Regions from separate parts of the Enterobacter sp. K510 genome, predicted to be linked through region 2. Evidence: predicted binding sites of a transcription regulator. Region 2 holds the regulator's gene; each other region holds the start of a gene.
The links. The regulator CRP, encoded in region 2, controls carbon source genes, mostly activating them, when cyclic AMP is high. The targets are predictions, from matches to a motif close to ATGTGANNNNNNTCACAT.
Positions count from the first base shown of each region.

Region 1: a site for CRP is predicted at 6,155-6,172, ahead of hpt (hypoxanthine phosphoribosyltransferase). Genes of this name have one in related genera too.
Region 3: a site for CRP is predicted at 1,817-1,834, ahead of mlc (sugar metabolism global transcriptional regulator Mlc). Genes of this name have one in related genera too.

Region 1 covers NZ_JBNRLQ010000006.1:69,223-76,194, forward strand. The annotation lists gene panB (3-methyl-2-oxobutanoate hydroxymethyltransferase) at 1-275, shown strand, start outside; gene panC (pantoate--beta-alanine ligase) at 287-1,141, shown strand; gene panD (aspartate 1-decarboxylase) at 1,187-1,567, shown strand; gene ACQUTD_RS11885 (polysaccharide deacetylase family protein) at 1,569-2,816, opposite strand; gene ACQUTD_RS11890 (ABC transporter permease) at 2,918-3,688, opposite strand; gene ACQUTD_RS11895 (ATP-binding cassette domain-containing protein) at 3,685-4,611, opposite strand; gene can (carbonate dehydratase) at 4,719-5,381, shown strand; gene hpt (hypoxanthine phosphoribosyltransferase) at 5,490-6,026, opposite strand; gene ACQUTD_RS11910 (membrane-bound PQQ-dependent dehydrogenase, glucose/quinate/shikimate family) at 6,233-6,972, shown strand, end outside.
Region 2 covers NZ_JBNRLQ010000005.1:360,005-366,976, reverse strand. The annotation lists gene ACQUTD_RS11435 (phosphoribulokinase) at 1-645, shown strand, start outside; gene ACQUTD_RS11430 (OsmC family protein) at 769-1,173, opposite strand; gene crp (cAMP-activated global transcriptional regulator CRP) at 1,479-2,111, shown strand; gene ACQUTD_RS11420 (YccS/YhfK family putative transporter) at 2,165-4,249, shown strand; gene argD (bifunctional acetylornithine/succinyldiaminopimelate transaminase) at 4,292-5,512, opposite strand; gene pabA (aminodeoxychorismate synthase component 2) at 5,599-6,162, opposite strand; gene ACQUTD_RS11405 (putative adenosine monophosphate-protein transferase Fic) at 6,273-6,875, opposite strand; gene ACQUTD_RS11400 (YhfG family protein) at 6,865-6,972, opposite strand, start outside.
Region 3 covers NZ_JBNRLQ010000004.1:377,211-384,182, reverse strand. The annotation lists gene bioD (dethiobiotin synthase) at 1-383, opposite strand, end outside; gene mlc (sugar metabolism global transcriptional regulator Mlc) at 510-1,730, opposite strand; gene ACQUTD_RS09680 (LysR family transcriptional regulator) at 1,861-2,754, opposite strand; gene ACQUTD_RS09675 (MFS transporter) at 2,876-4,126, shown strand; gene ACQUTD_RS09670 (KPN_01571 family protein) at 4,177-4,272, opposite strand; gene ACQUTD_RS09665 (carboxypeptidase M32) at 4,438-5,922, shown strand; gene asr (acid resistance repetitive basic protein Asr) at 6,076-6,399, shown strand; gene ydgU (small membrane protein YdgU) at 6,492-6,575, shown strand; gene ACQUTD_RS09650 (trypsin-like serine peptidase) at 6,679-6,972, shown strand, end outside.

The sequences.
Region 1 (6,972 bases), on a different contig from region 2:
GCGCGCAGCTGCTGGTGCTGGAGTGCGTGCCGGTTGAACTGGCAAAACGCATTACCGACGCGCTGCGCATTCCGGTCATCGGTATTGGCGCGGGCAATGTTACCGACGGGCAGATCCTGGTGATGCACGACGCCTTTGGCATTACCGGCGGACATATTCCAAAATTTGCTAAAAACTTCCTCACAGGTACCGGCGATATGCGCGCTGCGGTGCGTCAGTACGTGGAAGAGGTGGAAGCGGGAGTTTATCCCGGCGAAGAGCACAGTTTCCATTAAGGAGTCTTATTGTGTTGATTATCGAAACCCTGCCGCTGCTGCGCCAGCATATCCGCCGTCTGCGTCAGGAAGGTAAACGCATTGCGCTGGTTCCCACTATGGGTAACCTGCACGACGGCCATATGAAGCTGGTGGATGAAGCGCGAAACGCCGCCGATGTGGTGGTGGCGAGCATTTTTGTCAATCCGATGCAGTTTGACCGGGCCGACGATCTGGCGCGTTATCCGCGTACCCTGCAGGACGACTGTGAAAAGCTGAACAAGCGTAAAGTGGACATTGTGTTCGCCCCTGCGCCGGATCAGATTTACCCGCAGGGCACGGAGTCGCAAACCTGGGTGGAAGTGCCGGGCCTGTCGGCGATGCTGGAAGGCGCAAGCCGTCCGGGACATTTCCGTGGCGTCGCCACCATCGTCAGCAAACTCTTTAACCTGGTGCAGCCGGATGTCGCCTGCTTCGGGGAAAAGGATTATCAGCAGCTGGCGGTGATCCGCAAAATGGTCGCTGACATGGGTTATGACATTGAGATCATCGGCGTGCCGACGGTACGCGCGAAAGATGGACTCGCGCTGAGTTCCCGCAACGGCTATCTCACCAGCGATCAGCGCAAAATCGCGCCGGGTCTGAGCAAGGTAATGAACGCGATGGCGGAAAAACTGCTCGCGGGCGATAACGACATCCATGAGATCGTTGCCGTGGCGGAGCAGGAGCTGAATAACAGCGGTTTTCGCGCCGATGATATTCAGATCCGGGATGCCGATACGCTGCTGGAGGTTTCCCCCGCCAGTAAACGTGCGGTGATCCTGATGGCCGCCTGGCTTGGTCAGGCCCGCCTGATCGATAATAAAGTCGTGGAATTACCTCGCTAGTGCAGGTAAAACCCCCTATCAAACACAGCAACGAAGGTTAACTTTATGATCCGCACTATGCTGCAAGGCAAGCTCCACCGCGTCAAAGTGACGCAGGCTGACCTGCATTACGAAGGCTCCTGCGCCATCGACCAGGATTTCCTTGAGGCGGCTGGTATTCTGGAATACGAAGCCATTGATATTTACAACGTGACTAACGGTAAGCGCTTTTCCACCTATGCGATTGCCGGTGAGCGCGGTTCACGCATCATTTCCGTGAATGGCGCTGCGGCGCACTGCGCGGATGTGGGCGACATTCTGATCATCGCCAGCTACGTCACCATGCCTGATGAGCAGGCGCGCAGCTGGCAGCCGAAAGTGGCCTATTTTGACGGCGACAACGAGATGAAACGCACCGCGAAAGCCGTGCCGGTGCAGGTTGCCTGAGTTAACCCTGTGGCCGGTTAACAATTAACCGCGCCATGGTCTCCAGAGGATCCGTTCTTAGAATATAGAGTCGTTTTAATAAGAACGGATTATCCCCCGGTTTTACCTTTCCCTTCACCGTCGTCACCGCCAGATGAAAGCCCGCGTCCTGGGCCGCTTTCACCGCCTTGCTGTCATAGCCGCCAAACGGGTAGGACAGATACAGGGCATGGGGATTAAACTGCGCCAGCGCGCGGCGGGAGCGCTCAAAATCGAACAGCACTACGTGGTAGCTGCGGCTCAGTAAAATGGGATGGCGGCTATTATCCACCCGGTGCAGAAAATGCGTGTGCGACTGGAAATCAAACACATCGCGGATCTGCTGCATTTCTGAAATGCTCATAAACTGTAGCGATTTCGGATCCCACTTTTCTGGCTTACGCTTGATGCGCGAGGTGATGGTAAAGGAGGTGGCTTTAAAACCGTACTGCTTAAGGATCGGGTACGCATAGCGGCTCACCGACTTCAGGCCATCATCAAAGGTGATCACTACGGCCCGCGCCGGCAGGTTCATCCGGTTGTGCACGTAGCCTTCCAGCTGATACATGGTCAGCGTGGTGTATCCCTGATCGCGCAGCCACGTCATCTGGTTACTGAAGGCGCGAACGGACGTAGTGGTGGAGGTATGGCGGAAACGGGTATTTTCCTCGTCACGCAGAATGTGGTGATAGGTCAGGATCGGCAGCCCTTCATCCTGCTGGGCGTCCAGCGCGCTGACGTACGCCAGCCGGTTGCCAATGCGGATCTGGTACCAGGTCTGGTTCAGACCGTCTTTCAGCTTGCCGATTACCGGATAGCGCAGGTTTTCCACCAGCATGCCAAAGGGCGCGCTGCCGGTGTTGGGGCCGTTATAGACCGGCGTGGGTTTCCAGGTGATCAGGTTCTGATTGCTGAGCGGCTTGTTCAGATCGCCGAGGCTGTCCTCGACCCGCTGTTTTCCCTGCACAGCTTCCAGATGCTGTTTATCAATAAAGCCGGTGCCAAACCCGAAGCGAAATTCGTAATAGTCGGCGGCTGTGGGCGCTACGGCGATGATCTGCCCGGCATACAGATGACCAACGGTAATGACTTCATTGCCCACCTGCGCCCAGACGGCGGCATCTTCGGTGGTTTGCATATAACGTTCGGTGGCGGTCGGCTGGCCCAACAGGCTGGCGGAAGCGCTGCCGGAGAGCACAAGCAGCAGAGTAAAAGCAAAACGGATCAGCATGGCTTAATTGTGGTGAGGAAATTCTGCGCGCATTGTAACAAAAGCATTCGTAATACCAATGGATTTTAGCACCCCCTCTCCGTTAAGAGAGGGGGAACCGGTTAGCTGCGCAGACCGCGCCCGCGCTGGATCAGATACCAGCACAAGGCATAAAACGCCACGATAAACACCACCAGCACGGCAATGGTAGTGATGAGCGGCACATCACTGATACCGAGGAAACCGAAGCGGAAACCGCTGATCATGTAGACGATCGGGTTTAAATGCGACAGCGCCTGCCAGAACGGCGGCAGTAGCGTCAGGGAGTAGAACACCCCGCCAAGGTAGGTCAGCGGCGTCAGCACAAAGGTCGGGATCAGGCTGATGTCATCAAAGGTCTTGGCGAATACGGCGTTAAGCAGTCCGGCGAGCGAGAACAGCACCGCCGTCAGCAGCAGCGTCAGCCCGACGAACAGCCAGGAGTGCACCTGGAAGGGCACGAAGAACAGCGAAATCGCCGTCACCAGCACGCCGACGCACAGCCCACGCGCCACGCCGCCGCCCACATAGCCGACAATAATCACATGCGTCGGCACCGGCGCGACCAGCAGTTCTTCAATATTGCGCTGGAACTTGGCGCTGAAGAACGACGAGGCGACGTTGGCGTAAGCATTGGTGATCACCGCCATCATGATCAGACCCGGCACGATAAACTGCATGTAGGTAAAGCCGTGCATTTCGCCGATGCGCGAGCCGATCAGGTTACCGAAGATGATGAAATAGAGCGTCATGGTGATGACCGGCGGCACCAGTGTCTGGATCCAGATACGCATAAAACGCTGAATTTCTTTATGCCAGATGCTTTTCAGCGCGACCCAATAAAGCTGCATCATGCCTGGTCTCCTGTTTTTTCATTTACCAGCGTGACAAACAGCTCTTCAAGACGGTTCGCTTTGTTACGCATACTTAACACCTGAATACCCTGCGCGCTCAGCTGGCTGAACACGCTGTTGATGCCCTGCTCGCGCAGCACTTCGACCTCCAGCGTCGAGGTGTCCACCAGACGATACTGATAGCCTTCCAGCTTCGGCAACGGGCTTTTCGTCGCCAGATCGAGAATAAAGGTTTCGGATTTGAGCTTCGCCAGCAGGGATTTCATGGAGGTGTTTTCCACCAGTTGCCCGTGCTGAATAATGCCGATATTACGGCACAGCATCTCCGCTTCTTCCAGATAGTGGGTGGTCAGAATGATGGTGGTGCCTTTGTCATTCAGATCCTTCAGAAAGCCCCACATGGAGCGACGCAGTTCGATGTCAACGCCCGCAGTCGGCTCGTCAAGGATCAGCAGTTTAGGTTCGTGCATCAGGGCGCGGGCAATCATCAGACGACGCTTCATGCCGCCCGAGAGCATACGCGCACGTTCGCCGCGTTTTTCCCACAGATCCAGCTGCTTTAAATATTTTTCGCTGCGTGCTAGCGCTTCGGCACGCTCAACGCCGTAATAACCGGCCTGGTTCACCACGATCTGCTGCACGGTTTCAAACGGGTTAAAGTTGAACTCCTGCGGTACCAGACCGAGCTGGCGTTTGGCGTTGACGACATCTTTTTCAAGGTCGTAACCAAAGACGCTGACCCGTCCGGAAGATTTATTTACCAGCGAACTGATAATACCGATGGTGGTTGACTTACCGGCGCCGTTTGGCCCGAGTAGCGCATAGAAATCCCCTGCTTCTACTTGTAAATCAATACCCCGCAGCGCCTGAACGCCGCCCGGGTAGGTTTTTTTAAGCTGCTCAAGCTCCAGTGCAATGGTCATGACTGCTTTCTTACCTTTTTTCTTACACTCTATGTGTGGTTTAAAAAAAAATGGAGTTGACCTATATTAGCTCAACGCTATTACTTGGTTACAGGTCGTTAACCTCAATGAAAGACATAGATACTCTCATTAGTAACAATGCACTATGGTCAAAAATGCTGGTCGAAGAGGATCCGGGATTTTTTGAGACATTAGCACAGGCACAGAAACCGCGCTTTTTATGGATTGGCTGTTCAGACAGCCGCGTTCCGGCTGAGCGCCTGACCGGTCTTGAACCCGGTGAGTTATTTGTTCACCGAAACGTTGCCAACCTGGTGATCCACACCGATCTGAACTGCCTGTCGGTCGTCCAGTACGCGGTGGATGTGCTGGAAGTTGAGCACATCATCATCTGCGGTCACTACGGCTGCGGCGGTGTGCAGGCGGCGGTGGAAAACCCGGAACTGGGCCTGATCAACAACTGGCTGCTGCACATCCGTGACATCTGGTTTAAACATAGCGCACTGCTTAACGAAATGCCGGAAGAGCGTCGTCTGGATACCCTGTGTGAGCTGAACGTGATGGAGCAGGTGTATAACCTGGGCCACTCAACCATCATGCAGTCAGCGTGGAAGCGCGGCCAGAACGTGACCATTCACGGCTGGGCGTACGGTATTCACGACGGTCTGCTGCGCGATCTGGAAGTAACCGCCACCAACCGCGACACGCTGGAATCGCGTTACCGCCAGGGGCTGTCCAACATTAGCCAGAAGCACATTAATCACAAATAAGATTCGTTATGTTTTTATGCCGGGTGGCGGCTTCGCCTTACCCGGCCTACGTAACGACGAACTGACATGTAGGCCCGGTAAGCGTAGCGCCACCGGGCTTTTTTACGCTTACTCGTCCTGCATCACCACTTTGCCGATGTACGGCAGATGACGATAGCGCTGGGCGTAATCAATGCCGTAACCCACCACGAACTCATCCGGGATCGAGAAACCGACAAATTCCACCGGCACCGTCACTTCACGGCGGGACGGTTTATCCAGCAGGGTACAAATCGCCAGGGATTTTGGCTCGCGCAGGCTCAGGATCTCGCGCACTTTCGACAGCGTGTTGCCGGAGTCGATAATGTCTTCGACAATCAGCACGTCTTTACCGCGGATATCTTCATCCAGGTCTTTGAGAATTTTTACGTCGCGCGTGGTGGACATGCCGCTGCCGTAGCTGGAGGCGGTCATAAAATCGACTTCATGAGGCACCTGCACTTCACGACACAGATCCGCCATAAACATAAACGAGCCGCGTAACAGGCCCACCAGCACCATCTCGCTGCCGCTGTCCTTATAGTGCTCAGTGATTTGACGACCCAGTTCGGTAATGCGCGCTTTGATCTCGGCTTCCGGGATCATCACTTCAACAGTATGTTTCATTTCTCTAACCGTATGATTTAAAAAACAATCACTCAATGCGGATAGCGTATCGTCCGGCATCAATTCATAAGCGCGTCAGTATACCAGTAAATGCCCCCGGCCGGGGGACGAGATAATAAAAGCCAGAATTGTGATGACTGTCACACTTGTTAAATCCTATAATTAATTGCTTCCAAAATATTAACAAAATGAGATGAGTGTCTTTTATGGCAGAAAATAAACCGCATCCGTCACGCACACTCGTGACGATCACCGCGCTGTTCGCCGCTTTCTGCGGACTATACCTGCTTATCGGGGGCGCATGGCTGGTCGCGATTGGCGGCTCCTGGTACTACCCTGTCGCCGGGCTGGTGATGCTCGCCGTCACCTGGCTGCTGTGGCGCAGCAAGCGCTCAGCGCTGTGGGTCTACGCCGCACTGTTACTGGGTACGATGATTTGGGGCGTAGGGGAAGTCGGCTTTGACTTCTGGGCCTTAACCCCACGCAGCGATATTCTGGTCTTCTTCGGTATCTGGCTGATCCTGCCGTTCGTCTGGCGTCGTCTGCTGGTACCTTCCCGCGGCGCAGTAGCGGCGCTGGTTGTGGCGCTGCTGGTTAGCGGCGCGATGCTGACCTGGGCAGGCTTTAACGATCCGCAGGAAGTGAACGGCACCCTGAGCGCCGACGCCACGCCGGCAGAGCCGATTTCCCAGGTGGCCGACGCCGACTGGCCAGCCTATGGCCGTAATCAGGAAGGCCAGCGTTACTCCCCGCTGAAGCAGATCAACGTCGATAACGTTAAAGATCTGAAAGAAGCCTGGGTGTTCCGCACCGGCGATCTGAAACAGCCTAACGATCCGGGTGAACTGACCAACGAAGTGACGCCGATTAAAGTCGGCAACATGCTGTATCTCTGCACCGCGCACCAGCGTCTGTTTGCGCTGGACGCAGCGACCGGTAAAGAGAA
Region 2 (6,972 bases):
TTCGGGCTGCTGGAGCAGACTTTTATCGAGTACGGGCTGACCGGCACCGGCCAGTCGCGCAAATATCTCCATACCTATGATGAAGCGGTGCCCTGGAATCAGGTGCCGGGCACCTTCACGCCGTGGCAACCACTACCTGAACCTACCGACGTGCTGTTTTATGAAGGGCTGCACGGCGGCGTGGTGACGCCACAGCAGGACGTGTCGCGCCATGTGGATCTGCTGGTCGGCGTGGTGCCGATCATTAACCTGGAGTGGATCCAGAAGCTGGTGCGCGATACCAGCGAGCGCGGGCATTCACGGGAAACGGTGATGGATTCGGTGGTGCGGTCGATGGAAGACTACATCAACTTTATTACGCCGCAGTTTTCCCGCACGCACATTAACTTCCAGCGCGTGCCGACCGTGGATACTTCCAACCCCTTCGCCGCGAAAGCGATCCCGTCGCTGGACGAAAGCTTTGTGGTGATCCATTTCCGTAATCTGGAAGGCATCGATTTTCCCTGGCTGCTGGCGATGTTGCAGGGCTCATTCATTTCCCACATCAATACATTAGTGGTGCCGGGCGGAAAAATGGGGCTGGCGATGGAGCTGATCATGCTGCCGCTGGTGCAGCGGCTGATGGAAGGCAAGAAAATCGAGTGATTTTTGTGTGCCGGATGGCGGCGTGAACGCCTTATCCGGCCTACAGATTAAGCTTTTGTAGGTCGGATAAGCGTAGCGCCATCCGGCAGGGTTAGCGCAGCGCCACCCGACGCGCACCAAAAATCACCCCTCAATCACCTCAAACGAATGGGTGATATTGGCGGCTTTTTCCAGCATCAGCGCCACCGAGCAATACTTCTCTGCCGACAGATCCACCGCGCGGGAGACCGCCGCTTCTTTCAGCGCTTTGCCGGTGACGATAAAGTGCAGATTGATGTGCGTGAACAGGCGCGGCGCCTCTTCACGGCGCTCGGAGGTCAGTTTGACTTCGCAATCCGTCACATCGTGACGCCCTTTTTGCAGAATGGATACCACGTCAATGGCGCTGCATCCCCCGGCGGCCATCAGCACCATCTCCATCGGGCTTGGCGCTTTATCGCCTGAGTTGCCGTCCATCAGGATCTGGTGGCCTGAAGCGGACTCGCCCATGAACGTTAAACCTTCTACCCATTTGACTCTTGCTTGCATTTTATTCGCTCCGGCGCGGTAAATTTCCCTTCAGATTACGCGCACATAACAATTCTCGCAACGGAAGGCGACCTGCATCATGCTGAAGCGAGACACCAGGAGACACACAGCAAAAGCTATGCTAAAACATTCTGGCTGCTACAGTGATACATTGACGTTGCACATGTATGCAGACGACATCAAACATTAAAGGCTGGATTTTCGAACGGCCACTTCCCGGGAACAGGGAAGCATATGATTGCAACCCCAGAGGCAGAGTGTTCATCCTGGCTCTGGAGCCAGCTTATAACAGAGGATAACCGCGCATGGTGCTTGGCAAACCGCAAACAGACCCGACTCTCGAATGGTTCTTGTCTCATTGCCATATTCATAAGTACCCGTCGAAGAGCACGCTGATTCACCAGGGTGAAAAAGCGGAAACGTTGTATTACATCGTTAAAGGCTCAGTGGCAGTGCTCATCAAGGATGAAGAAGGTAAAGAGATGATCCTCTCTTACCTCAACCAGGGAGATTTTATCGGTGAACTGGGCCTGTTTGAAGAAGGTCAGGAGCGCAGTGCCTGGGTACGTGCTAAAACCGCTTGTGAAGTGGCAGAAATCTCGTATAAAAAATTCCGTCAGCTTATCCAGGTGAACCCGGATATTCTGATGCGCCTGTCTTCCCAGATGGCGCGCCGCCTGCAGGTGACGTCCGAGAAAGTGGGTAACCTCGCCTTCCTCGACGTGACTGGCCGCATCGCGCAGACGCTGCTGAACCTGGCCAAACAGCCGGACGCCATGACCCATCCGGACGGTATGCAGATTAAAATCACCCGTCAGGAAATCGGCCAGATCGTTGGCTGCTCCCGTGAAACCGTCGGCCGCATCCTGAAGATGCTGGAAGATCAAAACCTGATCTCTGCGCACGGTAAAACCATTGTGGTTTACGGAACCCGCTAAGCCCCTCAAACGGCGTATTGCATCTGCGAGACGCCGTTTTTGTTTGCATTCTCATGTGGCGCAGGCTGATCTATCACCCGGAAATTAACTACGCCCTGCGACAAACGCTGGTGTTGTGTCTCCCTGTGGCCATCGGCCTCGCCTTCGGGCACCTGCAACAGGGGCTGCTGTTTTCACTCGTTCCTGCCTGCTGCAACATTGCCGGGCTCGATACCCCCCATAAACGCTTTTTCAAACGCCTGATCGTGGGCGGCTCGCTGTTTGCGGGCTGTAGCCTGGCGGTGCAGCTACTGCTGGCGGAGAATATCGCCCTGCCGCTGATCCTCGGCGGGCTGGCGCTGCTGCTTGGCGTCACGGCGGAGATCAGCGCCCTGCACGCGCGCCTGCTGCCGGCGTCTTTGATCGCCGCCATCTTTACCTTAAGCCTTGCCGGAAATATGCCGGTATGGGAGCCGCTGCTGATTTACGCCTCCGGCACGCTGTGGTACGGGCTGTTTAACTGGCTGTGGTTCTGGATGTGGCGTGAACAGCCGCTGCGCGAATCCTTAAGCCTGCTCTATCGCCAGCTGGCGGATTACTGTGAAGCAAAATACAGTCTGCTGACCCAGCATGCGGATCCGGAAAAAGCCCTGCCGCCGTTGCTGGCGCGTCAGCAGAAAGCCGTGGATCTGATCAGCCAGTGTTACCAGCAAATGCACATGCTCGCCGCCAATCAGCATAACGATTACAAGCGTCTGCTGCGGGCATTCCAGGTGGCGCTGGATTTACAGGAGCATATTTCCGTCAGCCTGCACCAGCCGCAGGAAGTGCAGAAGCTGGTGGAACAGAGTCACGCTGAAGCGGTGATCCGCTGGAGCGCGCAGGTGGTCGCCGCGCGGTTGCGGGTACTGGCGGACGACATTCTTTATCACCGTTTTCCCGAACGCTTTAACATGGATAAGCAGGTCGGCGCGCTGGAAAAAATCGCCCGCCAGCATCCGGATAACCCGGTCGGCCAGTTCTGCGCCTGGCACTTCAGCCGTATCGCCCGGGTACTGCGCACGCAACGCCCGCTGTACGTGCGCGATCTGATGGAGGATAAGCAGCGCCGCCAGCCGCTGATCCCGGCGCTCAAAAGCTATCTGTCGTTTAAATCTCCGGCACTGCGCAATGCGGCGCGCATTGCCGTGATGCTCGCCATCGCCAGCCTGATGGGGATCGCGCTGCATCTGCCCAAGCCGTACTGGATCCTCATGACGGTGCTGCTGGTGACGCAAAACGGCTATGGCGCGACGCGGGTGCGTATTCAGCACCGGGCGGCGGGCACCATGGCGGGGCTGATTATTGCCGGTATCACGCTGCATTTTCACGTACCTGAGGGCTATACGCTGCTCGGTATGCTGGTGGTGACGCTAGTTAGCTATCTGATCATCCGCAAGAATTATGGCTGGGCGACGGTGGGCTTCACCATCACCGCGGTGTATTCGTTACAGCTGCTGACGCTGAGCGGCGACCAGTTTATTGTCGCCAGGCTTATCGATACGCTGATTGGCTGTCTGATCGCCTTTGGCGGCATGGTCTGGCTGTGGCCACAGTGGCAGAGCGGGCTGTTGCGGCAGAACGCCCACGACGCGCTGGAGGCGGACCAGGAGGCCATCCGCCTGATCCTCAGCGACGATCCGCAGCCCACGCCGCTGGCGTACCAGCGCATGCGCGTCAATCAGGCACACAATACGCTGTTTAACTCGCTCAATCAGGCGATGCAGGAGCCGGGCTTTAACACTCACTATCTGGAAGATATGAAACTCTGGGTGACGCACAGCCAGTTTATCGTCGAGCACATTAACGCGATGACCACCCTGGCGCGCGAGCACACCATGCTGACGCCGGATCTGGCGCAACGTTATCTGGAATCCTGTGAAATTGCGCTTCAGCGTTGCCAGCAGCGTCTGGAATATGACGGGCCGGCAGGCTCGGGGGATGCCAATATTCTGGAAGCGCCGGAGACCTTAACCCAGGGCCCGATGAGCACGCTGGAACAGCATCTGCAACGTGTTATCGGGCATCTGAACACCATGCACACCATTTCGTCGGTGGCATGGCGTCAGCGCCCGCATCACGGCATCTGGCTGAGCAGACGCCTGCGGGGTAAATCTTAAGTTTGCAGGCCCGTGCAAGCGCAGCGCCACCGGGCAACAGGGTTATCCGTGGACGATTTTCGCGACGGCCTGCGCAAAACGCGCCATGCCCTCGTCGATGTCTCTTTCTTCCACCACCAGCGAGGGCGCAAAACGCATCACGTCAGGCCCGGCGTTCAGCACCATCACCCCTTCGCTGGCGGCCGCATACAGGAAATCACGGGCGCGACCACGGTATTGCGGCTTCAGTTCTGCGCCAATCAGCAGCCCCATACCGCGAATATCGCTGAACACATTGTACTGCTCATCGATCTGTTGCAGATGTTTAACAAAGCGCTGGCGTTTTTCGCTCACCCCCTGCAACACCTCCGGCGTATTGATAATATCGAAGGCCGCGCCCGCTACCGCGCAGGCCAGCGGGTTACCGCCGTAGGTGGATCCATGGGAACCGACGTGGAAAGCACTGGCGATCTCCTGGGTAGTCAGCATGGCGCTGACCGGGAAGCCGCCGCCCAGCGCTTTGGCGCTGGTGAGAATATCCGGCGTCACGCCGTAGTGCATATAAGCAAAGAGTTCACCGCTGCGGCCCATGCCGCACTGCACTTCATCAAATACCAGCAGCGCCTGATGTTCATCGCACAGCTCGCGCAGCCCTTGCAGAAATTCCGGAGTCGCCGCCGTAACGCCGCCCTCACCCTGGATCGGCTCCACGACGACCGCGCAGGTGTGATCGTCCATCACCGCTTTGACCGCGTGCAGATCGTTAAAGGGCACATGGATGATGTCCGCCGGTTTAGGCCCGAAACCATCGGAATATTTCGGCTGTCCGCCCACCGACACGGTAAACAGCGACCGTCCATGGAAAGCATTGTGGAAGGCGATGATTTTCGTTTTATAGGGGCTGTGACGGGTGGAGGCGTAGTAGCGCGCCAGCTTGAAGGCCGTTTCGTTAGCTTCGGTGCCGGAGTTCATAAAGAGCACGCGCTCGGCAAAGGTGGCCTCAATCATTTTACGGCCCAGGCGCAGGGCCGGTTCGTTGGTAAAGACGTTGCTGGTGTGCCACAGGGTTTCCCCCTGGGTTTTTAACGCCTCAACCAGCGCCGGATGGCAATGACCGAGCGCCGTAACGGCAATACCGCCCGCAAAATCAACGTACTCTTTACCCTGCTGATCCCACACGCGGCTGCCCTTCCCTTTTACCGGAATAAATTCAGCAGGTGCATAAATCGGCAGAATTACTTCGTCAAATGTTGCGCGCGTAATTGCGTTTTGTTCAGTTGCCATGTCACGCCCATCCGTTTTGTGCTGTATTAATTATGAAAATATAAGCACAAAATATGCATAAAAAATCACAACAAGGCAACAAAAAATCATCGCGACAGGAAATTAGCCAGCAGTTCATGCCCCTGTTCGCTGAGGATGCTTTCCGGATGAAACTGCACGCCTTCCAGATCCCACTGCCGGTGGCGGATGCCCATTATTTCCTGCGTATCGCTCCAGGCGGTGACGTCAAAGCAGTCGGGCAGCGAGGCGGGTTCGATCACCAGCGAATGATAGCGGGTAACGGTTAACGGATTATTCAGCCCCTGAAACACGCCCTTCCCCGTATGGGTGACCGGCGAGGTTTTGCCGTGCATCACTTTTTGCGCCCGCACAATGCGCGCGCCAAACACCTGCGCAATCGCCTGATGTCCCAGACACACGCCCAGCACCGGCAGCTTGCCGGCGTAATGGCGGATCACCTCCAGCGACACGCCGGATTCATCCGGCGTACAGGGGCCGGGGGAGATCACGATTTTGTCCGGCGACAGGCTGTCGATATCGGCAAGGCTAATCACGTCATTGCGCCTGACTTCCACCTGCGCGCCCAGCTCGCAAAAGTACTGGTAGAGGTTCCAGGTAAAAGAGTCGTAGTTGTCGATAAGCAGGATCATGGTGCGGGATCTTTCAGTCAAAAAATGCGATGGGGGTAGTGTACCTGTTTTATTGCCCGGCGGCGCAGGCTTGCCGGGCCTACAAAAATACCGATCCGCCGGGCGTTGGCTTACTCTGCCTCTTTCGCTTCACTGACCACCTTGCTAAAGATTTTGGTCAGTGCAGAGAGATCGCCCATCGCGCCGCTCTGATTGGCCTGGCTCCAGGCATCCGGCTTGATGCCGCGCCAGTCCAGCATGTAACCGGCGTGGATCGCCAACTGCTCGAAGAAAATACGCTGGGCAATACCGTTACCAATGCGGAACGGGTGCAGCACGTTGATTTCGCAATAATAGTGCGCAAGGCGTTCGGTGAAGGCGTCTTTCTCAAGACCCTGCAACCAGTTTTCCACTTCCAGCTCCTGCATCAGGGCGTTGCCCTCTTTTTCGATGTAATCGAAATGGCAGAAACGCGTGTCGCCCTGATAGATGTCCACTTCGCGAATATCGCCCGCCCAGTCAAAAATATCTTGATACAGATGGCGGTGAATGGCGCACAGGTGCGGCAGGCCGGGGGTATCCGTGCCTAACGGCAGGGTGGCGGCGCGCAGCGCGGTAAACTGATACGCCGCTTCTTCCAGACGCTGTGTCTGACGAATGCCGAGCTTATTGCGCATCACATTGAGGCCGGGGTAAAGATAGGGATCGCGCCCGTCGCCAAACTTATCGCTCATGGTTCCCCCTTAACGCTTCAATGCGCGCGTTCGCTTCGTCGGCGCTCAGTTTGATCTCTTCACACTCGACGCCTTCAAGCCGTCTGCTGGCCTGGAA
Region 3 (6,972 bases), on a different contig from region 2:
GATAGCGGGCGCAGATCGTTCATCAGGCTGCGCCAGCCGCCGGTGCCTTCCACCACCACATGATCAACCTGTTCGCCAAGGGCCGCGAGGCCGCTGCTTAACAGGCTGTAACTGATCGGACAGCTGTGCGCCACGCTGCTCTCTTCTTCGCTCAGGGCAATAGGATTGAACGCCTCATAAGGCAGATCAATACTGGAGACGCTTTGCAGTACCAGCGCATCTTTATTGCGCATTCCTTCCGGCGTCTCTTTACTCCCCTTCGCAACTGGTTTGTACCCTGCCACGCTTCTGCCACTGGCAGCCAGCGCCTGCAGCAATGCACGTGAAACCACGGTCTTCCCGACTGAGGTATCTGTACCCGTTATAAAGAAACGCTTAAGCATCACTTACTCCACCGTTATGCTTCGGAAATATTAATCTGAACAATAATTCAGTGGCGGAAGTCTACGTTAAGGCGTAAGGAGTCGGCTTGAGGTAGCGCAATTTTTCTTACGTCAGTAAGAAAAATGTTAACCCTGCAACAGACGTATCAATAAAGAACCGTTATACATCGCGTCTTTTACCAGCGCCGCGCCCGCCATCGTCCCCTGATTTGAGAACTGCGTGCTTTCCACCACCATATGCCGGCTGTAGGCCGGAAGGGATTGCTGGCGGATACAGTCGCTGATGGCCGGAAACAGGATGTCGGCGGCGTGGCTCAGCGGCGAACCGATAAGAATTTTTTGCGGGTTAAACAGATTGACCATGATCGCCAGGATGCGGCCCACGTTGGTGCCGACGCCGGTGATAATGTCTTTCGCCAGCAGATCGCCGTCCTGCGCGGCCTGACACAGGGATTCCACGCTGAGCGGTTTGCCGTGCAGCATGGAGCTCATTGACTGGCTCATGCGCTGCTGCGCCAGCTCCAGCACGCTGTCGACGCTGGCGATGGTTTCCAGACAGCCATTATTGCCGCAGTAACAGCGCTTGCCGTAAGGGTCGACCTGGGTGTGGCCGATCTCCACCAGGCTGCTGCTACCCGCGTGCAACAGGCGGCCATCGGTGATCACCCCCGCGCCCACGTTATGGTCGATGACCACCTGGATCACGTCACGCGCGCCGCGGGAGGCGCCAAACAGCGCCTCGGCCATGGTCCAGGCGCTGATGTCATGCTGAATGTAGACCGGCACGCCGGTGTGCGCTTCCAGCGCTTCGCCCAGCGCCATGTCTTTGACATCCTCATAAAACGGCATGCGGTGGACGATGCCATTTTCCGTATCAATGATCCCGGGCAGAGTAATGGCGATAGCGGTCAGACGTTCAAGCTGATGCTGATGGCGGATAAAGAACTGATCGATATGGGTAATGACACGGGAGATAAAAGGTTCATCCGACACCAGCGGCAGCGGCTGCTGCTCTTCCACCACCAGTTTGCTGCTCAGATCGCGCAGCGCCAGATGAATTTCACCGCGGCTGATACGCAGCGATAAATAGTGCCAGGCTTCGGTTTCCACCACCAGCCCGACCGCAGGACGGCCACGGCTGCCCGGCTCCTGGATTTCCGTCTCCTGCACCAGATGCGCCTCCAGCATCTCGCGCACAATTTTGGTGATGCTGGCTGGCGCCAGCTGCGCCAGGCGTGAAAGATCGATGCGCGAAACCGGGCCAAGCTGATCAATCAGGCGATAAACGGCGCCCGCATTGGTCTGCTTAATCTGATCAATATGCCCTGGCTGACTATCAGCAACCACCTAAGACTCCCTTATTTTCGAGCTTCGAAATAATCTGTGGGCTATGGTGAAGCAGTTCAATGAGGCCGTCAAATTTTTGATTAGCCTTGTGATTTACCGCACATTTTACCCTTTGCTTTGATGAATAAATTTACTGAATGGTCGCCAGCAGCTGTTCCCGGAAACGCGCCGCGGCCGATCCCTGCTCATGATGCTTCGCCCATACCAGCCACATCTCCGACACCGCATCCGCTTCCGCAATGGGCAGCCAGCGCATTTCGTCCAGCTGTACACGTTTAAAGGAGGCGGGCAGGATCGATACGCCCAGCCCGGCGGCCACCAGCCCGATGATCGTCATCGCCTCCCCGACTTCCTGCGCAATAAAGGGCGTCAGCCCGTAGCGACGCAGCAGCCCGAGGATATCGTCATACAGCCCGGTGCCGACCTGCGGATCGAAGAAGACAAAAGGTTCACGCGCCAGTTCGCTGAGCGTTACGCTGGTTTTCGCCGCCAGCGGATGATCACGCGGCACCATCGCCAGCAGCGGCTCGCGCAGGATCACCTGCCAGGCCAGCGTCTCCGGCAGCTGGGTGTTGCGCATCAGCCCCAGGTCGAGGGTCCCCTCATGCAGCGGCGCTATCTGTTCCCGGGTATTGATTTCGCGGGTTTGCAGATGCACATCCGGGTAGCGGCGGCGAAACAGCGACAGCGTATCGGAGACCGGCCTGATAAAGGGCGCAGAGGAGGTAAAGCCGATGCGCAGCTCCCCGGTCTGCCCCTGGTGCAGCCGCGCGGCGCGGGCCGCGGCGTCCTCCACCTGACTTAAAATCTGCCGACAATCGGCAAGAAACTGCTTTCCGGCGGGCGTGAGTTCCACGCTGCGATTAGTGCGGGCCAGCAGCCGCGCGCCCACCTGCTGTTCCAGGATCTGAATTTGCTGGCTCAGGGGCGGCTGGGAGATATTGAGCCGGGCCGCCGCATGACCAAAGTGCAGCTCTTCGGCGACGGCGACAAAATAGCGCAGGTGACGTAGTTCTATATTCATTCGCTAAACATATTATTTGAGAGGATTAATATATTAGACAGAATATTTACATTTTCCTACCCTGTGGCGGTGGTCTTACCCGTCACCCTGAATCACGGGGATGTGAAGTTAAGGATGTTCTGTGAGTCATACAACCCCTGTTGACATCGCTGCGGCCAGCGATGCCGATGTACAGGCGCTCTCCCGGCCCGCCCCCTGGATTAAACGCGGTAGCGCGCTGTTTGTACGCGTCACCCTGGCGATGTTTTCCGCCGGTCTTGCCACCTTTGCCCTGCTCTACTGCGTGCAGCCGATCCTGCCGGTGCTGTCGCAGGAGTTCGGCGTGTCCCCTGCCAGCAGCAGTATTTCCCTGTCGATTTCCACCGGCATGCTGGCCATCGGTCTGCTGTTTACCGGTCCGCTCTCCGATGCCATTGGCCGTAAACCGGTGATGGTCACCGCGTTGCTGCTGGCCTCCTGCTGTACGCTGCTCTCGACGGTCATGACCAGCTGGCACGGCATTTTAATTATGCGCGCGCTGATCGGCCTGTCGTTAAGCGGCGTGGCGGCAGTAGGCATGACCTGGCTTGCAGAGGAGATCCACCCCAGTTTTGTGGCGTTCTCGATGGGGCTGTACATCAGCGGCAACTCCATTGGCGGCATGAGCGGCCGTCTGCTCAGCGGCGTGTTTACCGATTTTTTTTCCTGGCGTATCGCCGTGGGCGTGATTGGCTGCTTTGCGCTGGCGGCGGCGCTGATGTTCTGGAAAATTCTGCCGGACTCGCGCCACTTTCGTCCGACGCCCTTGCGACCCAGGACGCTTGCTATTAACTTTCGCCTGCACTGGCGCGATCGCGGCCTGCCGCTGCTGTTTGTCACCGGTTTTCTGCTGATGGGCGCGTTTGTCACGCTGTTTAACTATATTGGCTATCGCCTGATGCAGGCGCCCTGGCATCTCAGCCAGGCGATTGTCGGCCTGCTGTCGGTGGCCTATCTGACGGGCACCTGGAGTTCCCCGAAGGCAGGCATGTTGACCAGCCGGTTCGGGCGCGGCCCGGTGATGCTCGGCTCCACCGCCATTATGCTGGCGGGCGTGCTGCTGACGCTGCTGGCTTCGTTATGGCTGATTTTTGCCGGGATGCTGCTGTTTTCAGCCGGTTTCTTTGCCGCGCATTCGGTGGCCAGCAGCTGGATCGGGCCGCGCGCACGACGGGCGAAAGGCCAGGCATCGTCGCTGTATCTGTTCAGTTATTATCTGGGATCAAGCGTGGCGGGCACGCTGGGCGGCGTGTTCTGGCATCGTTTCGGCTGGAATGGCGTGGGCGGGTTTATCGCGCTGCTGCTGATCGCCGCCCTGCTGGTGGGGCGCTGCCTGCACCGGCGTCTGGATTGATTAGCTTTCTTTGCCGGGTGGCGTTGCGCTAACCCGGCTTGCACGTCTGCTTACGAAAATATTCCCATTACGGATGATACACCCATCAATTCACGGACCGCATCCAGCGTCAAGACTACCAATATCACCCAATAAAATGGATTCATAACATCGAATTCTTATGTTGTTGGTTAACATGAACTTTATCTATTATGACACAGTATTACCCTTCCTGAAAAAAACACAACTTTCGTTTGATGGAAATCAAATTACCCAATAAGAATTTACTCAAGTAAGATTATTTCGCAGCCCCTTCGATGACATGAGGCATTATGGAAAATAAGAACTATCAGCAACTCACCCGCATTTTTACCCGTCTGTCCCGTTTTTCTCATCTCTCCGCGATGGCGGGCTGGGACATGTTCACCATGATGCCGCCGGGCGGTAGCCAGGCGCGCGGCGAAGCGCTGGCGGAACTGAGCGTGCTGCAACACCAGATCCTCACCGATAAAAATGTTGCGGTATGGCTGGAAGGCGCGGCGCAAGAAAATCTGAATGATATTGAACAGGCTAACCTGCGCGAGATGACCCGCCAGTATCAACAGGCGGCGCTGCTGCCGGAAGCGCTGGTGGAAGCAAAATCGCTGGCGGGCAGCAAGTGCGAACACGCCTGGCGCAGTCAGCGTCCGGCCAACGACTGGGCCGGGTTTTCTGCCAATCTGAAAGAGGTGGTGAAACTCAGCCGCGAAGAGGCCCGTCTGCGCGCCGACGCTAAGGGCTGCTCGCCTTATGATGCGCTACTGGATATTTACGAGCCGGACATGACCAGCGCCCGTCTCGATGCGCTGTTCGGCGATTTAAAATCCTGGCTGCCGGATCTGCTGAATCAGGTGGTGGAGAAACAGGCGCAGCAGCCGCTGATCGCGCCGCAGGGCCCGTTCCCGGTTGATTTACAGCGGGAGATTGGCGTCGAAACCATGGCGCGCCTGGGCTTTGATTTTAACGGCGGGCGGCTGGACGTCAGCGCCCACCCGTTCTGCGGCGGCGTGCCGGACGATGTGCGCATCACCACCCGTTATGACGAAAACGAATTGCTGAGCGCCCTGCTGGGCGTGGTGCATGAAACCGGTCATGCGCGTTATGAACAAAACCTGCCGCGTACCTGGCCGGGGCAGCCAGTGGCGCTGGCGCGCTCCACCGCCATTCATGAATCCCAGAGCCTGTTTTTCGAAATGCAGCTCGGGCGCAGTGAAGCCTTTCTGAAACAACTGTTGCCGTCGGTGGTACAGCGCTTTGGCGATCAACCTGCTTTCAGCGAAAGCAACTTTATTGCCTGGAACCAGCGCGTCAAGCCGGGTTATATCCGTGTCGATGCGGATGAAGTTAGCTACCCGGCGCACGTGGTGCTGCGCTATGAAATTGAGCGCGCGCTGATTAACGGCGACATTGAGGTGGAGGATATTCCGGCGCTGTGGAACGAGAAAATGCAGAGCTGGCTGGGGCTGTCCACGGAAGGCAATTACCGTGATGGCTGTATGCAGGACATTCACTGGACGGATGGCGGCTTCGGTTATTTCCCGTCCTACACTCTGGGCGCCATGTATGCCGCACAGCTGTTCCACGCCGCCAGAACCGCCCTGCCGGATCTGGATGCCGCCATCGCGCAGGGGGATTTCACCGCCCTGTTTGACTGGCTGCGGCAGAATATCTGGCAGCACGGCAGCCGCTTCACCACGTCGCAACTGATTGAAAACGCAACCGGCGAAGCGCTGAACAGCCGCTATTTCCGCCAGCATCTCACCGCCCGCTATCTGTAAATCCTCCCTGCGCCGGGCCAGCGTGCCCGGCGCTGTACATATGGTTACACGCCGATACCAATGACTCACGGAAGCCGCGAATTATCAGGGATATAGTGTTTTCAACGGCCCCGCAGTGGGGTTGAATGTTGAAACCAATTCGAGGATCACGAGATGAAAAAAGTATTAGCTCTGGTTGTTGCCGCTGCTATGGGTCTGTCTTCCGCCGCTTTCGCTGCTGATGCTGCCACCTCCACCACTGCTGCACCGGCCGCTACCGCGACCACTGCGCAGGCTCCGGCTGCGACCAAAACTGCCCCGGCAAAACACAAGAAACACAAAAAAGCCGTTGCCCAGAAAGCGCAGGCTGCTAAAAAGCACCACAAAAAAGCCGCTGCTAAACCGGCTGCGGAGCAAAAAGCTCAGGCCGCTAAAAAGCATCACAAAAAACACGTAAAACATGAAGCCGCAAAACCGGCCGCACAACCTGCTGCATAAGTTGTAGCAATGTTATCTGCCCACATGTCCGGGCAGGCTAATAACACGGCGCTTAGCTTTCTGGTAAGCGCCGTTTTTTATCCGGAGGGCGTATGCTGGGGCGTTATCGGTTTGAGTTAATTCTCATCACGCTTATTTTATGCGCAATCGTTGCCACGCATTTTTATTTTTCCTGATTGTAGTACGCTGATTTTACTCCCACTTTCCACGCCTCCCGTCTATAGTTAGTCTTACATTGGGTTACTTTTAATAATCATAATTACCCCACCAGAGTGTGCTATGCGTAAAACTGTTGTGATGTTACTGGGAACGTTCTGTTTATTTTCCGCAGTCCTGCATGCTGATGAAGGCGATGATGAGGCGATGAATGCCGGTGAGGTGAAAACGCTGTTTTTCGGTCATGATGATCGGACCCGCGTCACGCAACCGGAGCAGTCCCCCTGGGATGCGATCGGACAGCTGGAAACCGTCAGCGGCAATTTATGTACTGCCACCCTGATCTCCCCGCATCTGGCGCTCACCGCCGGGCACTGTCTGTTGACGCCGCCCGACGGCAAGCCGGATAAAGCGCTG